One region of the Hymenobacter sp. B1770 genome, then DNA from elsewhere that is predicted to be linked to it. Evidence: riboswitches for the same ligand, from Rfam matches in the RefSeq annotation. Region 1 holds a riboswitch; each other region holds the start of a gene.
What was found. A riboswitch is a leader RNA that binds a small molecule or an ion and turns the genes downstream of it on or off. The one in region 1 is predicted to bind S-adenosylmethionine.
Positions count from the first base shown of each region.

Region 2: linked by a shared signal. The riboswitch ahead of ACP7AJ_RS08665 (phosphoadenylyl-sulfate reductase) and the one ahead of metH (methionine synthase) in region 1 are both predicted to bind S-adenosylmethionine.
Region 3: linked by a shared signal. The riboswitch ahead of ACP7AJ_RS10120 (ATP-grasp domain-containing protein) and the one ahead of metH (methionine synthase) in region 1 are both predicted to bind S-adenosylmethionine.
Region 4: linked by a shared signal. The riboswitch ahead of ACP7AJ_RS04905 (SusC/RagA family TonB-linked outer membrane protein) and the one ahead of metH (methionine synthase) in region 1 are both predicted to bind S-adenosylmethionine.

Region 1 covers NZ_JAFCUF010000005.1:271,131-276,447, reverse strand. Annotated here, with positions in the region: gene ACP7AJ_RS12440 (molybdopterin molybdotransferase MoeA) at 1-1,031, shown strand, start outside; gene ACP7AJ_RS12435 (NADP-dependent oxidoreductase) at 1,123-2,061, opposite strand; SAM riboswitch class I at 2,280-2,387, shown strand; gene metH (methionine synthase) at 2,460-5,317, shown strand, end outside.
Region 2 covers NZ_JAFCUF010000003.1:421,610-426,926, reverse strand. Annotated here, with positions in the region: gene ACP7AJ_RS08670 (TolC family protein) at 1-1,423, shown strand, start outside; SAM riboswitch class I at 1,853-1,944, shown strand; gene ACP7AJ_RS08665 (phosphoadenylyl-sulfate reductase) at 2,232-2,990, shown strand; gene cysD (sulfate adenylyltransferase subunit CysD) at 3,055-3,966, shown strand; gene ACP7AJ_RS08655 (sulfate adenylyltransferase subunit 1) at 4,016-5,305, shown strand.
Region 3 covers NZ_JAFCUF010000004.1:205,973-211,289, reverse strand. Annotated here, with positions in the region: gene ACP7AJ_RS10130 (M1 family metallopeptidase) at 1-272, opposite strand, end outside; gene ACP7AJ_RS10125 (TonB-dependent receptor plug domain-containing protein) at 417-2,396, shown strand; SAM riboswitch class I at 2,541-2,633, shown strand; gene ACP7AJ_RS10120 (ATP-grasp domain-containing protein) at 3,111-4,106, shown strand; gene ACP7AJ_RS10115 (LLM class flavin-dependent oxidoreductase) at 4,286-5,305, shown strand.
Region 4 covers NZ_JAFCUF010000002.1:211,026-216,342, reverse strand. Annotated here, with positions in the region: gene ACP7AJ_RS04905 (SusC/RagA family TonB-linked outer membrane protein) at 1-2,524, opposite strand, end outside; SAM riboswitch class I at 3,021-3,117, opposite strand; gene ACP7AJ_RS04900 (hypothetical protein) at 3,400-3,528, opposite strand; gene ACP7AJ_RS04895 (SET domain-containing protein) at 3,589-4,071, opposite strand; gene fahA (fumarylacetoacetase) at 4,141-5,317, shown strand, end outside.

The DNA.
Region 1 (5,317 bases):
AGACGGAATTCGCCATCGAGCACACCCAATACGCCGGCGCACCGCCCCAGCCTCTGCTCAATGCTCAGGCGGCTGTGGAAGTGATGACCGGCGCGGTGCTGCCGCCCGGCACCGACGTGGTGATTCGCTACGAGGATATTCAGCTGGAAAATAACCGCGCCACCATTCAAATTCCACCGCCCAATGCCCCCGGCGTCAACATTCACCGCCAAGCCGCCGACCGGCGCTTGGGCGATGTGTTACTCGCGCCCGGCACCCGCCTGGGCCCCGCCGAGCTGGCCGTGGCCGCCACCATCGGCGCGGCCGAAATAAGCGTAACCCGCGCCGCCCGAGTGGCCGTCGTAAGCACCGGCGATGAACTGGTGGGCATCAGCGAAACGCCCTTGCCGCACCAGATTCGACGTTCCAACGCCTATGCGCTCCAGGCCTTGTTTGCTCAAGCCGGCGCCGAGGTGGCCCTGTTTCACCTCACCGATGAGCTGGCCTCCTTGCGCCAGGTCCTGGCCAATATTCTGGGCGCCGGCTTTGATGCGGTGGTGCTGAGCGGCGCCGTGAGCAAGGGCCGCGCCGACCACCTGCCTGGCCTGCTGCGCGAGCTGGAAGTGGTCGAAATCTTCCACGAAGTAAACCAGCGCCCTGGCAAGCCCATGTGGTTTGGGGCGCGGGCGGCGGGGCCGGTGGTGTTTGGCCTGCCCGGCAACCCGGTTTCGACCTTTCTGACGGCCTGCCGGTACGTGCGGCCCTGGCTGTGCGCCTGCATGCAGCCCACCGCTGCCGCAAAAACCGGCGCGGCGATTGATGCCCCCGCGCCGGCGGTGCTCACCGTTGACATTGTTTTTAAGCCCCAGCTGGCTCATTTTGTGCCCGTGCGGCTTACAGTGGATGCGGAAGGGCGGCGCCTGGCCACTCCCTTACGAGTAGGTGGCTCTGGAGATTTGGCAGGGCTCGTGGGCGCTACCGCCTTTTTGGAGCTGCCACCGGAGCCAGTGGAGTTTCCGGCAGGCAGCGTTTGGCCGACTTGGTCGCTGTAGCGCCTGCAAATGGGCAGAATCACTGCCGATTTGCAGGCGCTATGTAAATGGAGCAGCGACACGTTTTTTGGCACCAATAAACAGCTGGCTGCTACGGCACAATAACGATTTTGCCCGTGGTGTGGTGCGTGTCAATCTGAGTGAATGCCTCAGCCGTCTGGTCCAGCGAGTATGTCTGGCTCACGTTCACTCTCAGCTTGTCGGCATCGGCTAGTTCGCGCAACGCATCCAGCTGCACGGCGTTGGGCTCGACAAAAACGTAGTGAAACCGGATGCCGGCGTCCAGTCCCTGGCCGTTGTGCAGAATGGAAACCAGGGCACCGCCCGGCTTCAGCGCCGATAAACTCTGCGTGAGCGTTTCGCCGCTGATGCAATCATAAATCAGGTCTACGCCAGCGGGCACCAACGCTTTCACAGCCTCGCCCACGGCACCTTGCTTGTAATCGACAGTGAAATCAGCACCCAGCTCTTTCATGTAGGCGAAATTCTTCTCGCTGGCTACCGCTACCACCGTTGCGCCCTGGTGCTTGGCCAGTTGAATGGCGAAGCTACCCACCCCACCTGAGGCGCCTAGGATGAGCACGGTTTGGCCGGCTTGCAGCTGGCCAGCATCAAACAACGACTGGTAGGCCGTGAGACCGGCCAGCGGAATACCAGCCGCCTGCTCCCAGCTCAGGCTGCTGGGGCGCCGCGCCAGGTAGCTTTCGGGCAGCACCAGGTATTCGGCAAAGGTGCCGTGCTGTACTGTGGGGCGGCGGGCGTAGGCATATACTTCATCGCCCACGGCAAAGCGGCGGGCGCTGTGGCCCCTCTCTTCTACCACGCCGGCTACGTCCCAACCCGGAACCAGGGGGAATTCATAGGGAAGTATTTGCTGCAGATACCCGGCCCGAATTGCCGAGTCGACAGGGTTGACACCGGCTGCTTTTACCCGTACCAGTACTTCTCCCTCTCTTACCTCGGGAACGTCGAGGTTATTTATCTGGATTTTATCCACTCCGCCAAACTCTGTATAGAAGGCAGCTTTCATTTGTTTTACCATGGTTGGTATTGCTTCAACCTTGTTTACAAAAAACCAAAAAAGAACGTCATGCTGCGCTACGTTCTATACGCGTTGCATGACTGCTGAATACTTTATTCAGGGACAAACCCTTGTATAGGCAAGCTTGTACTAAACTGCTATCGGGCCCTTAGGTTGCGAAGGTGCACCATGCGAATTCGCGGAAGCGGCTGTATCTTCGTCCTACGCTGCTATCCAGAAAGACCGAGGGACCGGGCCCGATGACGTCTTGGCAACCTACCTAGAGTAGGTGCCAACTCCCGTTTCACCTCCTTTTGGGTGAAAGAAGATGACAGCCGGAACCGAACAGCACTGTTCGGGTTTCTTTCTGGATACGCGCTACTTGCCCGTTACTCAATCCGAAAGAAATGCCCACTGCCATCCTTGCCGCTCCTTCTCCTCTTCCCGACCTGCTCCGCCAGCGCCTGCTGATTCTCGACGGCGCCATGGGCACCATGATACAGCGCCACCCGCTGACCGAGGAAGACTTTCGCGGTACCCGGTTCGCTGACCACCCCAAGCCGCTGCGGGGCAACAACGACCTGCTCAGCCTCACGCGGCCGGACATCATTAAGGGCATCCACGCCGAGTACTTCGCCGCCGGGGCCGACATGGTGGAAACCAATACCTTCTCGGGTACCACCATCGCGCAGGCAGACTACGGGCTGGAGCACGTGGTATATGAGTTGAACTACGAGTCGGCGCGCTTGGCGCGTGAAGCGGCTGACGAGTACTCTACCCCCGATAAGCCGCGCTTTGTGGCCGGCGCCGTGGGCCCCACCAACCGCACCGCATCGCTCTCGCCCGACGTGAACCGCCCCGGTTTCCGCGCCGTGACCTTCGACGAATTGGCCACCGCCTACCTGGAGCAAGTGCGTGGCCTTGTGGACGGCGGCGTGGACACGCTGCTCATCGAAACCATCTTCGACACGCTGAACGCCAAGGCGGCACTTTATGCCGTGCAGAAGTTTTTCGACGAAGGCGGCCGCCAGGTGCCGCTCATGATTTCCGGCACCATCACCGATGCCTCGGGCCGCACGCTGTCGGGCCAGACGGTGGAAGCCTTCTGGAACTCCATCAGCCACCTGCCACTGCTGAGCGTGGGCCTGAACTGCGCCCTCGGCGCCAACCAGCTCAAACAGTACGTGGAAGAGCTCAGCCGCATTTCCGACGTGCACATTTCGGCTTACCCTAATGCCGGTTTGCCCAATGCGTTTGGCGGCTACGATGAGTCGGCGCAGGAATTTGCGGCGTTGGTCGAAGATTATTTGAAGGACGGCATTGTGACGGTGGTAGGCGGCTGTTGTGGTACCACGCCCCAGCACATTGCCGAGCTCAGCAAGCTGGCCGAGCGGTACCAGCCGCGCCCACTGCCAACCGAAATTCCGCGGGCCACGCACCTGAGCGGCTTGGAGCCCTTTGCCATCAAGCCCGAAAGCTTGTTTGTAAACGTGGGCGAGCGCTGCAACGTGACCGGCTCCCGTGCCTTCGCCCGGCTCATCCGCACCGGTGCCTACGAGGAAGCACTGGCCGTGGCCCGCGTGCAAGTGGAGGAAGGCGCCCAGGTACTCGACATCAACATGGACGAAGGCATGCTCGACTCTGAGCAGGCCATGACCACTTTCCTGCACCTCATTGCCTCGGAGCCCGATATTTCGCGGGTGCCGCTGATGATAGACTCCTCAAAATGGAGCGTGCTGGAAGCGGGCCTGAAGTGCGTGCAGGGCAAAAGCATTGTCAATTCCATCTCGCTGAAAGAAGGGCCGGAGGTGTTTTTGCAGCGGGCCCGCACGGTGCGCCAGTACGGCGCGGCCATGGTGGTGATGGCCTTCGACGAGGACGGCCAGGCCGACACGCTCGAGCGCCGCAAGGAAATCTGCCAGCGCAGCTATGACCTGCTGATGAGCATCGACTTTCCGGCCACGGACATCATTTTTGACCCCAACATCCTCATCGTCGGTACCGGCATGGAGGAGCACCGCAACTACGCCATCGACTTTATTGAGTCGGTGCGCTGGATTAAGCAGAATCTGCCCGGCGCGCTCACCAGCGGCGGCGTGTCGAACATTTCGTTCTCCTTCCGCGGCAACGACGTGGTGCGCGAGGCTATGCACGCGGCCTTTCTGTACCACGCCATCCAAGCGGGGCTGGACATGGGCATTGTGAACCCCAACCAGCTCGCGGTATACGACGAAGTGCCCAAAGACCTGCTGGAGTTGGTAGAAGACGTGCTCCTCAACCGCCGCCCAGATGCTACCGAGCGCCTGCTGGAATTTGCCGAAACCGTGAAGCAAAAAGGCAAGGTGGAAGTAGTGGCCGACGCCTGGCGCAGCCTGCCCGTGCAGGAGCGACTGTCGCACGCGCTGGTAAAAGGCATCACTGAATTTATTGACGAAGACACTGAAGCCGCCCGCCAGGAGCTGGACCGCCCGCTGGATGTGATTGAAGGCCCGCTGATGGCCGGCATGAACGTGGTGGGCGACCTGTTTGGTGCCGGCAAAATGTTTCTGCCGCAGGTGGTGAAATCTGCCCGCGTGATGAAGAAAGCCGTGGCTTACCTCGAGCCCTACCTGTTGGCTGACAAGCGCGGCGCCGACCGACAGACCGCCGGCAAAATCCTGATGGCGACGGTGAAAGGCGACGTGCACGACATCGGCAAAAACATTGTGGGCGTGGTGTTGGCCTGCAACAACTTCGACATTGTGGACCTCGGCGTGATGGTGCCGCTCGAAAAGATTCTCGACGAAGCCCAAGCTCAGAACGTGGACGTTATCGGCCTCTCCGGCCTCATCACGCCCTCGCTCGATGAGATGGTGTATGTAGCCCAGGCCATGGAAAAGCGTGGCATGAAAGTACCCCTGCTTATTGGTGGCGCCACCACCTCGCGCCTGCACACGGCCGTGAAAATTGCCCCGGCCTACAGCGGGGCCGTGGTGCACGTCAACGACGCCTCGCGCAGCGTGGGCGTAGCCGCCGGCCTGCTCGGCTCGGGCGAGGCCGCTTACGCTGAAACGGTGGCGGCCGACTACGCCGCCCTGCGCGCCGACTACGCCAGCCGCCAGCGCGACAAAAACTACCTCACCATCGAGGCTGCCCGCGAAAACGGGTTCAAAGCCGACTGGGCCACCACGCCCATCACCAAGCCCACCTTCCTGGGCACCAAACTGCTGGAAGATTACGACCTCGCCGAGCTGGCCGAGTACATCGACTGGACGCCCTTCTTCCA
Region 2 (5,317 bases), on a different contig from region 1:
ATTCGCAATTATACTGTTCACCGGCTGCCAGTCCGTAGCCCCGCGTGTCGTCACGCCCCGCTCAACGGCCATCCCTACCACCTTCAGCACCGCCACCCCGGCAACTGCTGATACCCTCACCTTGGCGCAGCTACCTTGGCACCAGTTCTTCGGCGATTCGGCCCTGGTAACCCTCATCGATACGGCCCTGCACGCCAACCCCGACCTACTGGTGGCCGTGCAGCGCGTGGAAATAGCCCGCGCCAGCCTGCTGGCGGCTCAGGGCGCGCTGTTGCCAAGTGCAAGAGTCGGGGCAACCGCCGGCTTCGACCGGTTTGCTGCCTATGCGGCCCAGGGCCAGACCAGTACCAACGACGGCCGGGACCTGCCCAACGGGGTGCCCAACTTCTCCATGGGCTTGCAAAGCAGTTGGGAAATCGACCTGTGGGGCAAACTGCGTAGCCGCCGCCAAGCGGCCTTCGCGCGCGTGCTGGCCAGTGAGCAAGGCCGGCGCCTGGTGCAAACCGCCCTCATCGCCCAGGTGGCCAGCCTCTACTACGAGCTGCTCACCTTCGACAACCAACTGGCCGTACTGGGTAAAAACCGCGCCCTGCAGGAACGCGCCGTCGAAATTGTGAAGCTCCAGAAGCTGGGTGGTCGGGCCACCGAACTGGCCGTGCAGCAGTTCGCGGCCCAGCTGCTGCGCACCCGCAGCCTCGAAATCGAAGCTCGCCAGCGCATCGCCGCCACCGAAAACACTCTTAACCGCCTGTTGGGGCGCTACCCACAGCCCATCCGGCGCGGCCTGCCCTTGACCATGCAGCAGATACCGGTGCAAGTAGCGGCCGGCCTGCCCGCCGCCATGCTCCTGCGCCGCCCCGATGTGCAGCAGGCCGAACTGAACCTGATAGCCTCCCGCGCCGATGTAGCCGCCGCCCGCGCCGCCTTCCTGCCTTCGCTCACGCTGGGCCCGTACCTGGGGCTAAATGCGTACACACCCGCGCTGCTCTTCCAAACGCCCGGCTCGCTGGCTTACGGCCTGCTCGGCGGCCTTTCGGCCCCACTACTCAATCGCAGCCTGTTTCGGGCGGACTACCGCCGCTCGGCCGCGCAGCAGCAGGCCGCTTACTGGAACTACCAAAAGGCTGTGCAAACCGGCTTTGAGGAAGTGAGCACCAACCTGAGCGGCATTGAAAACTACCGCCGCGTGGCTGACCTGCGCCAGCAGGAAGTGGCCGCCCTCACGCGCGCCGTGGATGTATCAAACGACCTCTACCGGGCCAACTACGCCAACTACCTCGAAGTGGTGACGGCCCAGCGCAGCGTGCTCGATGCCGAGCTCATCCTCACCGACACGCGCCGCCAGCAGTTCCTGCTGCTTATCGACCTCTACCGTGCCTTAGGCGGCGGCTGGGACGCCAGCCCCGGAGCAGCAGGGGAGTAAGAGGTCGGCCTAATGGGACTGGTAGGCTCGGTGGGTACACCGGCCTTCTGCCATGAGCACCCACCGAGCTACTTTGCATGGGGCGCCGGTCCGCTTTTTTAACCCTCGCTTTGCCGATGAATCTTGGTGCCACCCGCGCTGCTGTGCCCCAATCGCCAAGTGCCGCTGAGCCCATGGGCAACGCAATCGGGTACATCAAAGACCTCTTCACAAAATGATAACATTGGAGGTATGGCGCCGTTAGCAGCACCTGACCAGCGCTGTACGAGTGCGCTTTCTAAGGCTATTGCGCCACTGCGGGCCGCTCCGGGTACTGGGGCTTTCTCACGTTGTGCCCATCGCAAGGGGGGGCGTGTCGGACGGATATTTTTGGTTAATTAAATTTTTCTTCTATATTTGGCACATCAATTCCTCTAGTTTGAAGGATTGTTTTTATACAGAGGCGTGGAGAGACAGGCTCGACGAAACGCCGGCAACCCCCTGCTAACGCAGAACGGTGCCAACTCCTGACCATATAAAAACAAGTTGCCGTGCGCCATTCCAACCACCTCCGCCTGCTGACCACTTCCGCTCCTGCCCAACAGTCAATGTGTTGTTGCATGTGCTGCCGGGCTATGCGCATGGCCGGGGCAACGGCTGGTTGTTGAAGCACCCTTTTTAACGGTTGTTACCTCTGAGGTAATCCCTTAATGTCGGCGGCTGCATAAGCCACTCTTCTAAGAGCATGGGCATGCCCTGCGAAAGCTGCTGCGAGCCTGCTTTTTAGCCACCTGGTGTCTGCGTGTGCGGCACCGCTCCCTTCATTTTTATGGAAAATCCCCTGGCAGGGCTGGTCGATGACCTGAGCCGCTACTTGGTGGGCCAATCGGTGCCGGAAGCCCTGGCGATGATTGCCGACCACTTCCCCGGCAAAGCCTCCTTCTCGACCTCATTTGGCCTCGAAGACCAAATTCTTACTCACTTCATTTTCACCCACGAGCTGCCCATTCGGGTGTTCACGCTCGACACGGGCCGCAATTTCCAGGAAACCTACTCCACTTGGAACAAAACCCTGCTGCGGTATGGCCGGCCCATTGAGGTGTTTGCGCCTCAGACCGCCGAGCTGGAAGCGCTGGTAAGCCAAAAGGGCCCCAATAGCTTCTACGAAAGCATCGAGAACCGCAAGGAGTGCTGCTACATCCGCAAGATGGAACCGCTGCAGCGCGCTCTGGCCGGCCAAAAGCTGTGGGTGACGGGCATTCGGGCCGAGCAATCGGCCAACCGCCAGCAGATGCACGCGGCCGAGTGGGATGCTGCCCACCAGCTCATCAAAGTGCACCCCTTGTTCGACTGGACCTGGGAGCAGGCCCAGGCTTTTGCCCAGGAGCACGGCATTCCGGTTAGCCCACTGCACCGGCAGGGGTTTGTGAGCATTGGCTGCGCGCCCTGCACCCGCGCCATTCAGCCGGGCGAGGATTTCCGGGCCGGACGCTGGTGGTGGGAAGACCAGGCCGCCAAGGAGTGCGGCCTGCACGCCACCGCCCCACACCAGGGCCTCGACCCGGTGGTGGAGCGAATGCCAGAGTAAGCTGTCCCACTAGTCTCATTTATCCGCGAATGGCTCCGCCGGGGCCCTCCTTCTTTACGCCCTTATGACTACCCTAAACCTTGATTACCTGGACCGCCTCGAAGCCGAAGCCATCCACATTCTGCGCGAAGTAGCTGGCCAGTTTGAGCGCCCCGCGCTGCTTTTTTCGGGCGGCAAAGACTCCATTGCCCTCACGCGCTTAGCCGAAAAGGCCTTCCGCCCCGGCAAGTTTCCTTTTCCGCTCGTGCACATCGACACGGGGCACAACTTTCAGGAAATCATTGATTTCCGCGACTCGCTCGCTGGCAAGCTTGGTGAGCAGCTCATCGTGCGCAAAGTGGAGGATACCATCCGGGAACGGGGCCTGCACGAGCCGGGCGGCAAATACCCCAGCCGCAACCCGCTCCAGACCTACACGCTGCTCGACGTGATTGAGGAGTTTGAGTTTGACGCCTGCATTGGCGGGGCCCGGCGCGACGAGGAGAAGGCCCGTGCCAAGGAGCGGATTTTCTCGGTGCGCGACGAGTTTGGGCAGTGGGACCCGCGCCGCCAGCGCCCCGAGCTGTGGAACATTTACAACGGCCGCATCCAGAAGGGCGAAAACGTGCGCGTGTTCCCCATTTCCAACTGGACCGAGTTGGACGTGTGGAATTACATCCAGCGCGAGAACATTGCCCTGCCCGACATCTACTTCGCCCACGAACGCCGCTGCGTGGTGCTGCCCAGCGGCCAGCTCCTGGGCCTGAGCGAACACCTTAACCTCGACGACACCGACGAAATTGTGAGCCGCCGCGTGCGCTTCCGCACCGTGGGTGATTCCACCTGCACGGCCGCCGTGGAAAGCGAGGCCGCTTCCATCGACGACATTATTCAGGACCTGCTGCTGGCCAAGGTGAGCGAGCGCGGCGCCACGCGGCTCGACGACAACCTCTCCGAAACTGGCATGGAAGACCGCAAGCGCAACGGCTATTTCTAGAAACCCTTTCGGCGGAACCTCACCCCCGGCCCGCACAACTTTATATAAAATGGACTTACTAAGATTTATCACCTGCGGCAGCGTCGACGACGGCAAGAGCACGCTCATCGGGCGCCTGCTCTACGACAGCGACTCCGTGTCGCTGGACGTGCTAGCCACGCTGGAAAAGCGCCGCCACGCCAGCGGCGAGGTCGACTTGGCTTTGCTAACCGACGGCCTAAAAGCCGAGCGCGAACAAGGCATCACCATTGATGTGGCGCACAAATACTTCACCACGCCGCGCCGCAAGTTCATTATCACCGATGCGCCCGGCCACGTGCAGTATACCCGCAACATGGTTACAGGCGCCTCCAACGCCGACTTGGCCATTGTGTTGGTCGATGCCCGGCAGGGCGTCATCGAACAGACTCGCCGCCACACGCTCATTGCCTCGCTGCTGGGCATTCAGCACTTTGTGCTGGCTGTGAACAAAATGGATTTGGTGGGCTACGACGAAGTTATTTTCAACAACATTGTGAGGGACTACCAAGCAGTGGCCGCCCAATTGAAACTGGCGCATGTGGCAGCTATTCCGCTGAGCGCCCTTAACGGCGACAACGTGGTGCGGCGCTCGCGGCACCTGCCCTGGTACGCCGGCCCCAGCCTGCTTGAATACCTCGAAAGCGTGCCCGTGCCGGCCGATGCCAACCCCAACGAGCCACGCTTTCAGGTGCAATACGTTATCCGGCCCCAGACCCCGGAGCTGCCCGATTACCGCGGCTACGCCGGCCGCGTGCAAAGCGGCACATACCGGCCCGGCGATGCCGTGCGCATCTGGCCTTCGGGGGTGGAAACGGTGATTGAGGCCGTGGAAGTAAACCAGCAGAAAGTGGCCGCAGCCACTGCGCCCCAGGGCGTGGTGCTGCGCCTGCGCGACGACGTGGACCTGAGCCGGGGCGATACCATTGTGCCCGTGAGCGCCCACCCGGCCGTGACGCGCGAAGTAGAGGCTACCCTGTGCTGGATGGACGAGCGGCCCCTCAAAGCCGGGCGCAAGCTGCTAGTGCAGCACCACACTGCCGTGCTAAAGGCTTCGGTGACGGCCATTGTGCACAAAACCAACGTGGCCACCTTCGAGAAGGTCGGCACCGACACCGCTCAGCTCAACGACATCGTGCGGGTGCAGCTAAAAACAGCCGGCCCACTCGTGGTCGACGATTACCGCCAGAACCGCGCCACCGGGGCCTTCATCCTCGTCGACGACCAAACGGGCGCCACCCTGGCCGCCGGCCTCATCGAAGGCACCGACCCCGACTACTTCACCACGCCGGTGCCGGCCGAGGCCGCCTTCTCTATTTGATTTCAGTTGGTA
Region 3 (5,317 bases), on a different contig from region 1:
GCCACGGCATTAATGTCCATGCCTTTGGCATCGAGCCGTAGGGTGTCGGTGGGGTAGGCGTGGGGCTTTAGCGTAATCCAGGTTTTGCCGTAGAGGTAGCGCTTGGCATAGTCAAAACGCACGTCGAGCTTGGTGTGCACCAGGGCATTGACTTTGGTGGCAGAGGCGCGGTAGGGCAATTCGGCCCGGGGAGCAGGGGAGGCGGGTGCCTGCGCCAGGGCCGGAGTGGCGGCCACGAGGCCCAGGAGGCCCAACGCAAAAAGGTGCTTCATGAAAACGAGATGGAGGTGGTGGGTTGCGCGAAGGACCAAGCCGTGAAGGGAGCGTTCCCATCGCAGCTACGAAAGTAGGGAAACTGAGCCAGCAGCGCGAACACTCATTCCCGCCCGTAAGTTTGTGGCCTCATCTATCCCACCATGATGCTTTGTTTACGCCTGACTGTACCGATTGCCGCCCTTTCATTTTCGCTTAATGTTCTGGCCCAGACTCCGGCCGACAGCAGCCGCAGCCTGCACGAGGTAACCGTGTATGGCACCCGCCTCGACCAAGTAGCTGGCCAGACCGGCCGCTACGTAACGGTGGTGCCCGGCCGCACCCTGAGCCAGTACCCAGTGGCCTCGCTCGATGATTTGCTGCGTTTGCTACCGGCCATCGAAATGCAAAGCCGGGGCAGCTTCGGCACCCAGGCCGACATTACCCTGCGCGGCTCCACCTTCAACCAAGTGCTGATTCTATTGGATGGCATGCGGTTGAATGACCCACTCACAGGCCACTTCGCGGGCTACCTGCCCATCACGCCGGCCGAGATTGAGCAGATTGAAGTGGTGCGCGGCCCCGGTGCGGCCCTCTACGGACCCGATGCTGTGGGCGGCTTCGTCAATATTGTCACCAAAACCTTTGCTGCCACCCACCGGCCCGATAGCATGGAATTGGGCGGCACATTTATGGCCGGCGAGTACGGTTTAAAATCCACCAACGCTGGCTTTTACGGCCAGGACAATGGCCTGCGCCTGGCGGGCGGCATCCTCAACAACTCAGCCAGCGGCCAACCGCTGAACCTGCCCGGCGGCCTGCGCAACGATTTTAAGCTGAATACTTATTCCCTTTCGGCCGCTTACGAGGTCAGCAGCAAGCTCAGCGCCGCCGCCCGCGCCAGCTTTGACCGGCGCGACTACAACGCCCAGAACTTCTACACGACCAACGCCGGCGACCGCGCCCGCGAAACCACCGCCCGCGACTGGTACCAGGGGCAGCTGCGCTACGACTGGAACTCCCGCGCCCGCACCGAACTGCAATTGGTGGGCACCACCAGCACCGATTACTACGTGTACACGCCCACCTCAGCCGCCAGCGACCACCTCATGCGCTACCTCAACGTGCAGGGCCAGCACCAGCTGCGCTTCTCGGAGAAAGTGCAGCTGACTTTGGGCGGCCAAGCCGACCGCCGCCGCGTGCGCAGCAACGACCGCGGCAACCACGCCGTGTGGCACCAGGGCGTTTTTGCCGTGGCCGGCCTAAGCCCCACTGCCACCCTGAACCTGACCGCCGCCCTGCGCCTCGACCATGACCAAGCGTACGGTACCGAGGTGCTGCCCCAACTTACCGCCAGCCAGCAGCTGGGCGAGAAGCTGACGGCCCGCGCCGCAGTGGGCCGGGCCATCAGGGCCGCCAACTTCACCGAGCAATACAACTCGGCCATCCGGCCCGGCACGGTACCCGGCGGCTTCAACGTGGGCAACCCCGCCCTAGATGCCGAGCGCACCTGGAGCTACGAGGGCGGCCTGGATTATGTAATCGGACCGGTGCTCACCCTGCGCGCCACGTACTTTAACCGCTACGGCCGCAACCTGATTGACTACGTGGCTACCCCCGGCAGCGTAGTGCAGGCCAGCACCGGATTCACCAATCTGAACCTAGCTGCCACCTACCGCTTCGCCCAAAACTTGTTTGCCGTAACAACGCAGGGCCTGGAATTGGAAGCCAGCACCCGGGCCCAGCTAAGCACTGGCCTACGTCTGGACGGCAGTGTAGGCTACACCTATACCCACCTCGACGTGGACGGGGACATCGTATCGCAGTACCTGAGCAACGTAGCCAAGCAGCTCGTAAGCGGCAATGTGAGCCTGGTGCACCGCCGCTTCATGGCCAGTGTGGGTGGCGTATACAAGCAGCGCGCCGCCCAGCAAACAATTCCCAGCCTCACCGTGAACGATGCAGTGCTCACGCCTAGCTACGGAGTTATCAATAGCCGCCTCGAGGTGGCCCTACTACCCGGGCGACTATGGGTGTTAGGTCAGGCTCAGAACCTGTTCAACGCAAAATACTCGGACCTGCTGGGCGCCCAGATGCCCGGCCGCTGGCTGATGGGCGGCGTGCGCGTAGCACTTAGCAAATAGAGCAGAAGCCCCAGAGCAGCTGGTGTTTGCTGGCATTGGCGTAGGCCAAAACCTGAGCTATAAACAAAGTGAAGCCCCCGGTTTGGAACAAATCGGGGGCTTCGCTGTATCTTTGCAGTATCAATTCTTTCTCCCAAAGGATTGTTTTTATACAGAGGCGCTGAGAGACAGGCTCGATGAAGCGTCGGCAACCATCCGCAACCGCGGGCAAGGTGCCAATTCCTGACCATATAAAAACAAGTTGCCGTGGACGCTGCCAACAACCTCCCCAATCCCATTGCCGATTTTACTGCCTCCCCCGCTGTCATGCGTTGGGCTGGCGTGGGCTGTTGTTGCTGTTGTTGTCTGGCTTAGCCTGTCCCGAATGGTTTTTCGCGGGTAGGTAGGCAGTAGCCGAGGCTTGGCGCCTCTGCATGCCAGCGTTTTTGCGGCTGCCTGTAGGCTTCCGCATCCCCACTTTCCGGGTTGCTGCTGGCTGTCGCTTTTCGGCGCGCAGCGGGCATTGTGCTTAAAGGCACTGCTTTGGCAACAACCATCTCATGTGAAAACGTAAGCCAAGCAGCCATTTCGCTAAAATCTGGGAAGGACCAACGCTGCCGACTGCCTGCTCATTAGGCCACCCCCAGTTTTCTGTATTCGTGGCCGCAGTGCAGAGCCCACTGGCCGGCCTTCTCACACCACCGTCTTATTTATTTACAACCCAAGTTTCTGATTATGTCGCTGACTCAAAAGCCCATTGGTATCTATTTCGAGCACCCCGAATGGTTTAAGCCCCTGTTTGCGGAGCTGGAACGCCGCGGGCTGCCCTATGAGAAGATTGACGCCGCCCACCACTTATTCAACCCCGCGGAAAAGGAAAGCCGCTACAGCTTAGTGGTGAACCGCATGAGCTCTTCGGCTTACCTGCGCGGCAACGGGCAGGGCATTTTTCACACCGCCGGCTTCGCCACTCACCTCGAGCGCATCGGCACGCGTATCATCAACGGCTCGGCGGCTACGGCCATCGAAACCAACAAGGCCCGCCAGCTTTCCCTGTTTGAGTCGCTGGGGCTGAAATACCCGAAGTCGTTTGTGATTAACCATGCTTCCCGGGCAGTGGACGCGGCCAAGGAGTTGCGCTTTCCTATTGTGGTGAAGGTGAACATCGGCGGCAGCGGTGCGGGCATCATTCGCTTCGATACGCCCGAGGGCCTACAGGCCGCTGTGGACGCCAACCAGATTGACCTCGGCATTGACCAGACCGCGCTGGTACAGGAATACGTGACGCCCCGCGGCGGCAACATTCACCGCGTCGAAATGCTGGACGGCAAGTTTCTCTACGCCATGAAGGTGTTCACCACCGGCGAGAGCTTCAACCTGTGCCCCGCCGAAATCTGCCAGATTCCCGAGGAGCAGTCGGCCGAATTTTGCCTGACCGAAGCGCCTAAAAAAGGCATTCAGGTGGAGGCCTTCACGCCTCCGGCCGAAGTGATTGCCGCCGTGGAAGGCATCGTGGCTGCCGCCAAAATCGACGTCGGTGGCATCGAATACCTCATCGATGACCGCACCGGCGACGTGCTGTTTTACGACATTAACGCCCTGTCAAACTTCGTGGCCGATGCCGTGAACGTGGTTGGTTTCGACCCCTACGCCCGCTTCGTCGATTACCTGGAAACGCAGCTTCCAAAAGGCGCTGAGGCAGCGGTACCAACGGAATTAGCCACTGCTTAGCTTATTATCAAACGAGGCCATTTGTCATCCTGAGCGGAGCGAAGGACCTTATCACCGAAGAACAACTCACAGTAATCAAACTGTTGCGAGCGTGATAAGGTCCTTCTCTCCGCTCAGGATGACAGACTAAATTAAGGCGTCTCGCTTAAACCGACCGTGGTACTTTAAAACATCAAACTATGAAATTCGGATATTGGATGCCCATTTTTGGGGGCTGGCTTCGCAACATTGAAGACGAGCAGATGCCCACCGACTGGAGCTACGTCAAGCAACTGGCGCAGCGCAGTGAAGCCCTCGGCTACGACCTCACGCTCATTGCCGAACTGTACCTGAACGATATCAAGGGCACTGAGGCGCCTTCGCTGGAAGCGTGGAGCACCGCTGCCGCCCTGGCCGCCGTCACGGAGCAGCTGGAAATAATGGTGGCCGTGCGGCCCACCTTCCACAACCCCGCGCTATTGGCCAAGCAGGCCGCCAACATCGACCTGATTGCCCCCGGCCGCTTGTCGCTGAACGTGGTATCGTCGTGGTGGCGCGACGAAGCCACCAAGTACGGCTTGCACTTTGAGCAGCACGACGACCGGTACGCCCGCACCCGCGAGTGGCTCGACGTGGTGACCAACGTGTGGAAGCAGGACCATTTCAGCTACGACGGCAAATACTACCAGGTAGCCGACAACATCCTGCAGCCCAAGCCCGCCAAGGCGCCGTTTCTGTATGCAGGCGGTGAGTCGGAAGCGGCCAAAGACCTCATCTCGACCCAGTGTGACGGCTACGTGATGCACGGCGACTCGCCAGAGCAAATCGGGGCGCGCATTGCCGACATGCGCCGCCGCCGCGAGCAAAAAGGCTTGCCCCCCATGAAGTTTGGCGTAGCCGGCTACACGATAGTGCGCAACAGCGAGCAGGACGTGAAAAAAGAGCTTGACCGCATCACCAATGTGAAAGCCTCGGCTGCCGGCTACGACAACTACCAGCAGTGGTTGGCCGGCACCCAGCTCGAACAGCAGGTGTCGCTGCAAGACTACTCAGTATCGAACCGTGGCTTGCGCACCGGCCTCACCGGCACACCCGCCCAAATCCAGGACCGCATCGGAGCTTTTGAAAATGTTGGCGTTGATTTTTTCCTGTTGCAGGCCAGCCCGCAGTTGGAAGAGATGGAGCGCTTTTCAGAGGCTGTGATTCAGGTGCTGGCGTAGCGTAGACGCCAT
Region 4 (5,317 bases), on a different contig from region 1:
CGAAATAGTTGGGCCAAGCATTGCCCACCAGCTTGCGGTCGGCCACGGTTATGCGGCCGTCGCCGTTCACGTCTTCGTACTGGGCGTCGCCGTTTTCGCGGCTCACGCCGGTCTGGTTGTACAGCCAGAACGAGTAGAGCGGGGCACCCTCTTCCAACCGGAAAATATCGCGCGAGCCCGTGGTGATGGGGGCCGCCAACTTTTCAATCTTGTTCACGTTGCGGGCCACGTTGAAGGTGGTGTTCCACTGCACGGCGGTGGTTTTGGGTAGCCAGCTAGCGGTAAGTTGTACTTCGATGCCCTTGTTGCTCACAGCGCCGAAGTTTTCTACTACCGAGGAGAAGCCGGTTTTGCGCGGCACCGGCACGTTCAGCAGCAGGCCTGAGGTGTACTTGTCGTAATAATTAAGCTCCAGCAGCAAGTGGTTTTGCAGCACCGCCGCGTCGAGGCCCACGTTCCACTGCTGGGTCGATTCCCAGCTCAGGTTGGGGTTGGCAAGCTGCAGCGGGGCCGTGCCCGGCAGGTCGAGGTAGTTGGCTCCACCCTGCACCAGGCCCAAGGATGCGAAGTCACTGATGCCGGCCTGGTTGCCCGTACGGCCTAAGCTGCCGCGCAGCTTCAGCTCCTGGAAAATATTCAAATCTTGAATGAAGCTTTCTTCGCCCAGGCGCCAGCCCAGGCCCACAGCCGGAAAATAGCCCCAGCGGTTGTCGCGCCCGAAGCGGGATGAGGCATCGGCACGCACGCTTACATCGGCGGTGTAGCGCTCCTTAAAGGAATAAGTGGCTTTGCCGAAAAACGAAACAAGCCCAGCCTGTGAGCGCGCCGAAGAACCCGTTTGGGTAGCGGCCGAAGCAATGGTGGTCAAGTCATTGCCGGGAAACTGCTGCCCCGCCAGGCTGGTCCGCTGGAAGGTGTTTTGCTGCAGCGTATTGCCCACCAGGGCTTGCAGCGAGTGGTTTTCACCAAAGTTGACGTTGTAATTCAGCGTCTGCTCGTTGAGCAAGGTGATGTCGCGTGACAGAAACGAGGACGCCGTGCCCCGGGGCTGACCAGCCAGTATCAGGGTGTTGTTGAAGTTGTTCTCGTACATGTCGTTGAAGTCGATGCTCCAACTGCTGCGCAGGGTCAGGTTCTTGAGCAGCGCATACTGCCCGTACACATTGGAGATGACGCGCGAGCCCACAGCGTCATTGTTCAGGTTGTTGATGAGGGCTAGGTGGTTGTCGAACGAACCGTATTTGGCATAGCTGCCATCGGGGTTGTAAATCGGCAGATTGGTGCGCGGAAACAGAGCCGAGTTGATGACGCCCACGGGGTTGTTATCATTGCTGCTCACGTTGCGGTGGGTGCGGGCCAGCGCGGTGCTGGTGCCGATGCGCAACTTGTCCGTCACCGAGTTATCCAGGTTTACGCGCAAGCTAAACCGGTTGAAGGCGCTGGGCCGGGCGATGGATTCCTGGGAGAAGTACCCCGCCCCTATGTAAAACTGGGTTTTGGCTGAGCCCCCGGCTGCCGACAGCTCGTAGCTGTGCGTTTGGGCCGTGCGGAAAACGTCGCTGAGTCGGTCGTAAGTCTGCTGTTCTTCTGGTAGGCCCCGGCCGCCAGCCGCCTTGGCGCGGAAAGGCAGCTGCGAAGGGTTGCCGCCGTCGTTCAAAAACCGCTCATTTTCCAACGCTGCCAGCTCTGGCCCGGTCACCAGGCTGTACTGCTTCGCCGCCTTCGACAGCGCGTGGTAGGTGTTGAAGGTGATGCTGGTTTTGTCGCCGGCTTTGCCACGCTTGGTGGTGATGAGCACAACCCCATTGGCGCCCCGCGAGCCGTAGATGGCGGTGGCGTTGGCATCCTTAAGAATCTCAATGCTCTCGATGTCCTGCGGGTTCAGGTCGGCCAATGGGTTGGCGGATACCTGGTTGCCCAACCCCGTAGCAATGAGATTGGTGTTGTTGATGAACACGCCATCGACCACATAGAGTGGGTCGTTGCTGGCATTCACAGAGTTGCTGCCCCGTATGCGGATGAAAATGCCGCCGCCCGGTACTCCCGAATTGGCCGATACCTGCACGCCAGGCGCCTTGCCCTGCAACAGCTGGTCGGGGCTGGCGGCGGGAATGTCCTTGAGCGCATCGCCCTTCACGGAGCTAATGGCGCTGGTGAGCGTTTTGCGGTTTTGCTCGCTGTAGCCCGTCACTACTACTTCGGCGAGCTGCTGCAAGTCTGGGGCAAGGTCAATGGCGAGTGGCGTGCTGCCAGCTTGCACTTCCTTTTTGGCATAGCCTACGTAGCTGAAAATGAGTGCAGAGCCTGCCGAAACGTGCAGCGCAAATTGGCCATTCGCGTCGGTGGTAGTGCCGGCACTGCTGCCCTTGGCCATCACCGTAACACCGGGCAAAGGCGTATGGCTGGAGGCGTCAGTAACAATGCCGCTCACTTGCGGCCCGCCTTCCGACTGTGCGTAGCTGGTGGCGGTGGCCCCTCCCCAGAGCAGGGTAATCAGCACCCGCCGAAGCGTATTTGGTTTCATCAGATTTATAAGTTGGGGGTGGTGGGTCCCGCGCTGCCAGCCGTCACGTAGTGGCGACGCGGAAGAGACCCGAGAGGATTAAGGGGAATAGAAAGGGTCGCTGGCTTCCAGCGCCTTCTCTCCCGAGCAGGAGACAGAAGGCAGCCTTAGCAGCATTCCGCTGCTGGGCCGGGCTGCCATTGGTGCACAGCGGCGCTCGGCCCAAAGCCGCAGAATTACCCGGAAAAAGAAAGAATTGACCTGCGCCTGCCACCTGGCAGACACTAACACGTTGGCCCGCAGCCGCAAACGGCCAGAACAAACGTGCGCGACCCCGCTGCTACTTTGCTGCGGTAGTCACTACGGCCGGTGAGGAATCTAAAAGCTTACTAAGCCCAACATCCCCGACCGGCCCGCCGCATACACGCGGCTGCGCTCGACGCACAACAACACTGCTTTGCAGCAAGTGAGGTGGTTGGTGAAATGCGGAGGGGACGTAATAAGTCCATGGCTTTTGTTTTTATATGGTCAGGACTTGGCACCGTTTCGGGGCGGATGCCCCGTTGGTTGCCGGCGTTTCGTCGAGCCTGTCTCTCCACGCCTCTGTATAAAAACAACCCTTTGGTTGGAAGGAATTGTGGGACAAATGTAAAGGAGCTTTTTTTAGAATTGCTCATTACAGGCCCGAATTTTATTCAAATCCTAGAATAATCTAGTCGTTAAACCAGTATTCAAATACCCGCTAAACATGAATAAAAAGGGCATTTCAAACGATATTGTTTGCCTGGGATTAAGGACATTAAAGTCTTCCCTAAACCCGGAATTTTGCAATTATTTTTTTATTGTGTTTAAGCACTGCCACCCAGTGTTTCTCACGATTTCCCTTTGCTTTGGTATTAGCCAAGCACCTGGCCGCTCAACTTTAGCTCCTGGCGGGCATCGTAGTAGCACTGCAGAATGGAGTCCATCGGGGCGGTGCCGGCAGCTACGGCCTGCACGCGAGCTCGGTACTCGGGGGCCAGCAAGCGCAGCAGCGGCTGCGCTACCCCGGTGAAATGCTGAAAGGCATCCAGCAGCTGCGCGTTTCATTCAGCATGGTAATTCAGCAAATCGTCGGGCAATACCTGGGTGCGGGCACAGCCCGGCTCGGGCACGCAGTAGAACGGCTCGCTGGGATTGAGGTACCCGTAGTCGTCGGTCAATTCCTCACCAAGAAAACTGTCGCGCACGGCCAACTCGCAGTCGTAGGCGGTGCTCATGCAGCTCGAGCGAAAGCTGTAATTGACAAAACGGGCATGGTCGCCGCAGAGCGCATAGTTCCCGTGGTGGTCGCGGTAACAATACTTATCCAGAAATACTCTTTGGAGTGGGTCCATCCTTTCAAAGCATGGCGGCGAAATAATTTGGTCCAAAGAGTCGAATATCCAAGCGATAGTGCCCTTGGGAATAAGCTTGGTGGCGACCACGCCTAAGCCGATTTCGGGGCTGATGAAGCGCAATTCGGTGTCAGGATGAATCATGTGAATTTGGCCGATAAAGGAGGTGGCAATGTTAGAAAAAACGGGCACCAAACAAAGCAGAACAGCGCACTAGCGGCCTACTGCCCTACTTTTGCCAGCACACCCCACCCCACCCCCATGGCTACCTCCCCGAACTCGCCTGCACTTCGCTCTTGGATTGACATTCCGCCCGGCAACGACTTTCCTATCCAAAACCTCCCCTTTGGGGTGTTCGAAACCGACGAGCGGGGGCCGCACCTGGCAGTGGCCATCGGCGGCTATGTGCTCGACCTTTATGCTGCCAGCCAGTACGGCTTTTTTGAGGACCTGACCGAGTTGGGGGAAGCCCAGCCCAAGGTGTTTCGCCGGCGTTCCCTCAACGCCTTCTTGCGGCTGGGTCGCCCCGCGTGGCGCGCTGTGCGCCAGCGTGTGAGTGAGCTGCTGCGCCACGATGCCCCCGAGCTGCGCGACAACGAAGAAGCCATGCGCAGCTGCCTATTGCGCCAAACCGAAGTGCGCATGCTCCGGCCCGTGAAGCCCAACAACTACACCGACTTTTACAGCAGCATCGAACACGCCACCAACGTGGGCACCATGTTCCGCGACCCCGCCAATGCCCTGCTGCCCAACTGGCGCCACCTGCCCATTGGCTACCACGGCCGCACCAGCAGCATAGTGGTATCAGGCACCCCCATCCGTCGCCCCAACGGCCAGCGCAAGGCTCCCGACGAAACGACCCCCACATTTGGCCCTAGCCGCCAGCTCGACTTTGAGCTGGAAATGGCCTTCGTGGTGGGCACCGGCACCGCCCTGGGCAGCACAGTGCCAATTGACGCAGCTGAAGACCACATTTTTGGCCTCTGCCTGTTCAACGACTGGAGTGCCCGCGACCTGCAAAGCTGGGAATACGTGCCCCTGGGCCCGTTCCTGGGCAAGAACTTTGGCAGCAGTCTGGCCCCGTGGGTGGTCACGCTCGATGCCCTGGAGCCCTTCCGCATGGCGGGCCCTGTGCAGGAGCCCACGCCCCTGCCCTACCTAAACCACGGCGGTGAGCACAACTTCGACATCAACCTCGAAGTAGGCCTTGCGCCGGCGGGCGGCCCCGAAACCACCATCAGCCGTTCCAATTTCAGCCTAATGTACTGGAGCATGGCCCAGCAGCTCACCCACCACGCTTCCAACGGCTGTAACCTCGAAGCTGGCGACCTCTACGCGTCCGGCACCATCAGCGGCACGACGCCCGACTCGCTGGGCTCGATGCTGGAGCTGGCGTGGCGTGGCACCCGTCCCGTGCCCCTGGCCGACGGCTCAGAGC